2 linked regions of the Marinomonas mediterranea MMB-1 genome follow. Each later gene encodes a partner of the first gene's protein in a complex. Links are inferred from orthologs where the notes say so. Each region holds a gene or a part of one and is shown in the gene's direction. Other genes may lie near its edges.

What was found.
Region 2: the proteins of dapF (region 1) and MARME_RS03560 are in contact, whole or in part, in a solved structure (PDB 5YGU), measured with the Escherichia coli proteins. The link is inferred for Marinomonas mediterranea MMB-1 from one-to-one orthologs.

What each region holds. Positions count from the first base shown.
Region 1 is NC_015276.1:3,240,810-3,243,999, reverse strand. Bases 265-3,126 are described here. They hold dapF (diaminopimelate epimerase), read left to right. Parts: upstream 265-1,208; coding sequence 1,209-2,045; downstream 2,046-3,126. Other genes in these bases: MARME_RS14795 (HAD family hydrolase), read left to right, coding at 2,742-3,126; MARME_RS14800 (DUF484 family protein), read left to right, coding at 2,077-2,742; lysA (diaminopimelate decarboxylase), read left to right, coding at 265-1,192. Outside these bases: more of lysA, read left to right, coding at 1-264; more of MARME_RS14795, read left to right, coding at 3,127-3,190. UniProt on the Escherichia coli protein: Involved in the succinylase branch of the L-lysine biosynthesis and in the biosynthesis of the pentapeptide incorporated in the peptidoglycan moiety. Catalyzes the stereoinversion of LL-2,6-diaminopimelate (L,L-DAP) to meso-diaminopimelate (meso-DAP).
Region 2 is NC_015276.1:741,797-744,862, forward strand. Bases 63-2,800 are described here. They hold MARME_RS03560 (RNA pyrophosphohydrolase), read left to right. Parts: upstream 63-1,050; coding sequence 1,051-1,551; downstream 1,552-2,800. Other genes in these bases: MARME_RS03555 (histidinol-phosphatase), read right to left, coding at 206-868; ptsP (phosphoenolpyruvate--protein phosphotransferase), read left to right, coding at 1,692-2,800. Outside these bases: MARME_RS03550 (class I SAM-dependent rRNA methyltransferase), read left to right, coding at 1-9; more of ptsP, read left to right, coding at 2,801-3,066. UniProt on the Escherichia coli protein: Master regulator of 5'-end-dependent mRNA decay.

The sequences.
Region 1 (3,190 bases):
TGCAGAGCAGTTTGGTACCCCTACGTACGTCTATTCTAGAGCAACGTTTGAAAGGCATTACAACGCCTACGCAGATGCGTTTGCTTCTCATCCTACTTTGGTTTGTTATGCCGTAAAAGCGTGTTCCAATATCGCTATATTGAATGTATTGGCTAAACTGGGAGCTGGGTTTGATATTGTATCGATAGGAGAGCTTGAGCGCGTTGTTCGAGCGGGTGGTGATCCATCGAAAGTGATGTTCTCAGGTCTCGGTAAGCAAGAACATGAAATGCGTCGAGCGTTGGAATTGGGGATTCATTGCTTCAATGTTGAATCTGAGCCAGAGTTATATCGCCTTAACAAAGTCGCAGGTGAACTGGGTGTGAAGGCGCCCGTTTCCATGCGCGTGAATCCAGATGTTGATGCCAAAACTCATCCTTACATATCCACTGGACTGAAAGAAAATAAATTTGGTATCGACATCAAAGACGCGCCGAGAATTTATCAAGTTGCAAATGAGATGGCTCACTTAAATGTGATGGGTGTGGATTGTCATATTGGTTCCCAGTTGACGGAACTCAAGCCTTTCCTAGATACATTTGATCGATTGATTACGTTGATTGATGAGCTAGCTGGTCTTGGCATCGAAATCAAACACATGGATTTAGGTGGTGGGTTAGGTGTGCGATACCGTGATGAAGTGCCGCCTGAACCAGCCGATTATGCACAACTAATTTTAGATAAAATGAAAGGGCGCGATATTTCATTAGCGTTTGAGCCGGGGCGCTCTATTGCCGCGAATGCGGGCTTGTTGTTGACGAAAGTCGAGTTTTTAAAGTGTACTGAACACAAAAACTTTGCGGTCATTGACGGTGCTATGAATGACTTAATTCGACCTTCTTTGTACAGTGCGTGGATGAATATCGTTCCTGTTAATTTGGAAGCAACGTCAGAAGGCAAGCGTATCTACGACCTTGTTGGCCCTGTGTGTGAAACGGGTGATTTTTTAGGCAAGGATCGAGAGTTGGATATCCAAGCTGGCGACTTGCTTGCTGTTCGTTCGGCAGGCGCATACGGCTTTACGATGGCATCTAATTACAACAGCCGTAATCGTGCTGCCGAAGTGATGGTAGATGGCGACGTTGCGCACTTGATCCGAGAGCGTGAAGATATAGATCATCAATTGGCTGGCGAACAGCTGTTGCCTGAGTAGGCTCAAGGAGAATAGCGTGTTATTGAAATTCTCTAAAATGCACGGTTTGGGAAACGATTTCGCAGTTGTCGATGCCGTTTCTCGTAAAGTGTATTTCAATAAAGAGCAAATTGAGTTTCTTGGCGATCGAAATCGCGGTATAGGCTTTGATCAGTTGCTCATCGTTGAGCCACCGACCAGTCCTGATATGGATTTTCGCTATCGTATTTACAATTCAAACGGTTCTGAAGTTGAGCATTGTGGTAACGGTGCTCGTTGTTTTGCTAAGTTTGTGATCGAGAAAGATCTGACGAATAAATCGGTGATCAATGTCGAAACAAAACAAGGCCAGATTCAGTTACATGTTCAAGATGATGGCGAAGTAACGGTTGACATGGGCGCGCCGTCATTTGCGCCTGCTGACTTGCCTTTTGATGCAACGGAAAAGCAAGATGACTTATATACTTTAAACCTAGAAGGCTATGGCTCGGTTGAGCTTACACCTGTTTCTGTTGGAAACCCACATGCCGTTATTCGAGTAGATCGATTGACGGATGAGATAGTATCGACAGTAGGTCCGCTCGTTGAATCTCACTCAGCGTTTCCAGCCAATGTAAATGTTGGTTTTATGGAAGTGATGAGTCGCGATGAAGTCAATCTGCGTGTATACGAGCGCGATGTAGGTGAGACGCAAGCATGCGGAACCGGTACATGTGCAGCGATTGTTGCAGGAATTCGTCAAGGTTGGTTGAATTCGAAAGTAACCGCGCACCTGCTTGGTGGGGATTTAAGAATCGAATGGCAGGGCGAAGGCTCTCCTATTATGATGACTGGCCCAGCCACTAAGGTATTTGAAGGCCAAATATACCTTTAAAACGTTTAACATAGTACAGGTGTAGTATCGAATGAAAGATGAGGATGTCGTAGAGTACCTTAAGAATACACCGGACTTTTTTGTTCGAAATGCAAACTTGCTGGAATCTATGACGGTCCCTCATCCGGTTCATGGTGGTGCAATCTCTTTGTTGGAGCGGCAAGTTCAGCTTTTGCGTCAAACGTCCGAGAGTCATCGTAGTCAATTTGATGTACTGGTTAATGTTGCGCGTGAAAACGAAGCAACCATGAAAAAAAGCCGTCGCGTTGTTGTCAATGGGCTCGGGTGTGAGTCGCTCGACGATTTTGCTGCGATGATTGATGACGTGATTAGAGAGGAGTTTGATATTCCTTTGCGATCGCTGATCTTGTTCTCTGATACAGAAATCAATTCTTCTGTAAGAACAGCGACATGGGACGAAGCGGGCGAGTTGTTAAAAGAAATGCTGTCCAAAGGCGGATGTTATTGCGGTGTACTTTCGATCGAGGAATCAAAATTTCTTTTTCCGGCTCACAGTGACGAAGTGATGTCATCAGCGGTGCTACCGTTAATATCGAGAGAAAACGGCCAAATTCACTATCATGGTGTATTGGCGCTTGGTTCACGAAGACTTAATGATTTTGATAAGGAAAAAGGCGCCTTGTTCCTCGATTACTTGTCAGATTTACTCAGTGCAATCTTAATGAGGCTCTTGTAATGACGTTAATCACCTTTGATTTAGATAATACATTGTGGGACGTTGATCCTGTTATTGTGAGAGCCAATCACGCGATGGAAGCGTGGTTTGAGGAGCGTTTTCCTGGTTTTCATGACATGTTTGATGCAAGCGCCTATGAAAAAATTAAATCAGAGGTGATCGATAACGCACCGAATGTAGCTCATGATGTCAGTGAAATACGCAAACGAATTTATGTGAAAGCCTTTCGTGAATACGGTTTGCCAACGGAAGAGGCTCGCCAAATATCTCAGTCTGCGTTCGATCACTTTTATGCTTGGCGTCAAAAAGTAGATTTGTATCCCGAAGCAAAAAGTTCGATAGCGGTCCTAGCGGAGCATTATCGAATGGGCGTCATTACCAATGGAAATGCGGATGTTTACCACCCATCTGTCGGTTTAGGTGCCTACTTTGAATTTGCATTGCGTGC
Region 2 (3,066 bases), 2.5 Mb from region 1 along the record:
GGCTTATAAAGCGCCTCGATCATTTCCGTTTAAAATGTCAAAGTAGGGCGTTACTTCTGACGGGGTAACTTTTTAATAAATGACTTTTGAAAGAAGGCTTTCCGAGAGTAAGGCCTGAAGATAGGGAGAGCTTTAAATATCGTTCTCCCTATCTTAGAGTGCTAACCTAATCCTTAAGTTCGACTCTTTTGTTCTACTTGCCTTTCTATGTGTTGTCTCTAAGCGAGATGTGTTGCCAATTTCGTTCCTTAGCGATGTCTGACAAAATATCATCAGCATCGACGGCGATAGGGTGCTCTACTTTTTCAAGTAAGGCGAGGTCATTTCTTGAGTCGGTGTAGAAATAACTGCCTTCCATCGAATGTCCTGTTTCCTCAAGCCATTCTTGTAAGCGCGTTACTTTACCTTCCTGAAAGCTAGGTACACCGACAATACCACCAGTGTATCGGCCATCTACCAGTTCTGGTACGGGTGCAATAATGTGATCCATTCCAAGTTTTTCTGAGATGGGACCCGTTACAAATTGATTTGTAGCAGTGATTAAGAGTAGAAAGTGACCTTGGTCCTTGTGATGTTGCAGCAGCTCAGTGGCTTTTTGTTGCATCATAGGCTCGACTTTTTCTTCCATAAACTCGTCGTGCAGTGTTTTTAATTCGTCTTTTGTGAAGCGTGTAAGCGGTTTTAGAGAAAAACTCAGATATTCAAAAATATCCAATGTGCCGCTTTGATATTGTTCAAAAAATCGGTCGTTGGCGGCTTTGTAAGTATTAATATCAACAAGTCCCTTTTCTACTAGGAATTGTCCCCAATTGTAGTCGCTGTCGCCACTTAGCAAAGTGCCGTCTAAATCAAAAATCGCAAGTGTCACGGGTTGGCCTCACATATACGGTGTAACGCCAAATTATACGCGTCGTATCGCGCTTTCGGTAGCCTAGATTTCGAACGCTAAAGGCTTATCTAAAAGTGTGCCAAAATGTATATCGAATTGTGTAAAGGCCTGATTTATGGAACAATGAATTCAGTTTATCTTTAAAGTATAGGTGATAGCTCGTGATTGACGCAGACGGATATAGACCGAATGTGGGCATCATTTTGATGAACGAGCGTGGCCAGTTACTTTGGGCGAGGCGTGTAGGGCAAAATGCCTGGCAATTCCCCCAAGGTGGCATTAAATCTGATGAAACCCCAGAGGAAGCTCTTTATCGAGAGTTGAAAGAAGAAGTCGGTTTAGAACCCTATCAAGTTGAAATAGTGGGCAAGACTCGGGGGTGGTTACGTTATCGTTTACCAAAACGAATGTTACGGCATAATAGTAAGCCACTGTGTATTGGTCAAAAGCAAAAATGGTTTTTGTTAACCATTCGTTGTGCCGATACTTGTGTTTGTGTAGATAGTTCTGATTGTCCAGAATTTGACGGATGGCGATGGGTCAGCTATTGGTATCCTCTTGGACAAGTTGTAGCCTTTAAAAAGGATGTCTACCGCCGTGCGCTGAAGGAACTGGTTCCAAATGCGCACCGCTGGATAGAAAGACAACAGGTGAAGCGATAGTTAATCCTATTGTATTTAGATAGTATTTAGATTTTTAAAATTAGCATTTCCTAATATATAGGTGGCTAAGGTTGAACGTACTAACGTAAAATACATCGCTTTGGATATTGTTTGTACATTAGAAAATTAAAAGGAGGGTTATGCTAAGTTTATTGAGAAGAATCACACAAGAGGTGACAGCAGCGCAAACGTTGCCCTCGGCATTGGACATTATTGTTCGACGAGTACGTCGTGCAATGCGTTCTGAGGTGTGTTCGATATACTTAGTAGACCCGAATACCGAAGAGTATGTGTTGATGGCGACACGCGGATTAAACTCCGGTGGCGCTGGTAAACTGAGCCTTAAGGCGCATGAAGGCTTAGTCAGCCTGGTTGGCCGTCGAGCCGAACCCGTGAACCTTGAAGATGCTCATGCTCACCCCTCTTTCCATTATCTAAGTGGTTCTGGCGAAGAACGCTATAAGTCGTTCTTAGGCGTGCCAATCATTCATCATCGTCAGATTTTAGGTGTACTTGTTGTTCAGCATGAAGACAAACGCCGTTTTGATGAGGGTGAAGAAGCCTTTTTAATTACCTTGTCCGCTCAATTAGCAGGCGTTATCGCGCATGCTGAGGCAACAGGGGCGATGACGACTCTGGATAATACTGAGAAGCCGACGAGTCAAGATTTTCGTTATAAGGGGATTGCGGGTAGTCAAGGGGTTGCGATTGGTAAGGGAATGGTGGTCTACCCACCTGCGGACTTGGATGTTATTCCCGACAGAAAAACGCAAGAGATAGAATCCGAGCTGAGCAGTTTCTCTGATGCACTAAAAGCGGTGCGCAAAGACATTCGACGTGCTAGTTCACGTTTAAGTCAGCATCTTAGTGAAGATGAAAAGGCGTTGTTTGATGTCTATCTTAAGATTCTAGACGATAACGCATTAGCAGCCGAAGTAGAACACAGAATCAAAGAGGGGAACTGGGCTCAAGGCGCGTTGCGTCAGGTAGTGCAGTTCCATATCTCGCATTTTAATCGCATGGAAGACCCTTATCTTCGTGAACGTGCGACGGACATCAGAGATTTAGGACGTCGGATTCTTTCTCACCTCCAAGAAACGGCTCCTAGTCCAACCGAGACCTTTAAAGAGCCCGTCATCTTAATTGGCGAAGAGCTCACCGCTTCTATGTTAGGCGAAGTGCCAATCGATAAAGTAATTGGTTTGGTCTCCGTCATGGGGTCTAGCAACTCACATGTTGCGATTCTCGCTCGTGCGATGGGTATTCCGACCGTTATGGGGGCATTGGATGTTCCCTATACTCAGCTTGATAAAGTCGACATGATTGTTGATGGTTATTCAGGTCAAATCTTTACCAATCCATCTGATCACCTTACAGAAAATTATCAACAGATCGTCGATGAAGAGCGTCAGCTAGAAACTGAGTTTGAAGCGCTAAAAGACCTGCCTTGTGAAACAAAAGACGGGAAGCGCTTGTCTTTATTTGTTAACACAGGTCTCTCAGCAGATATAGCAC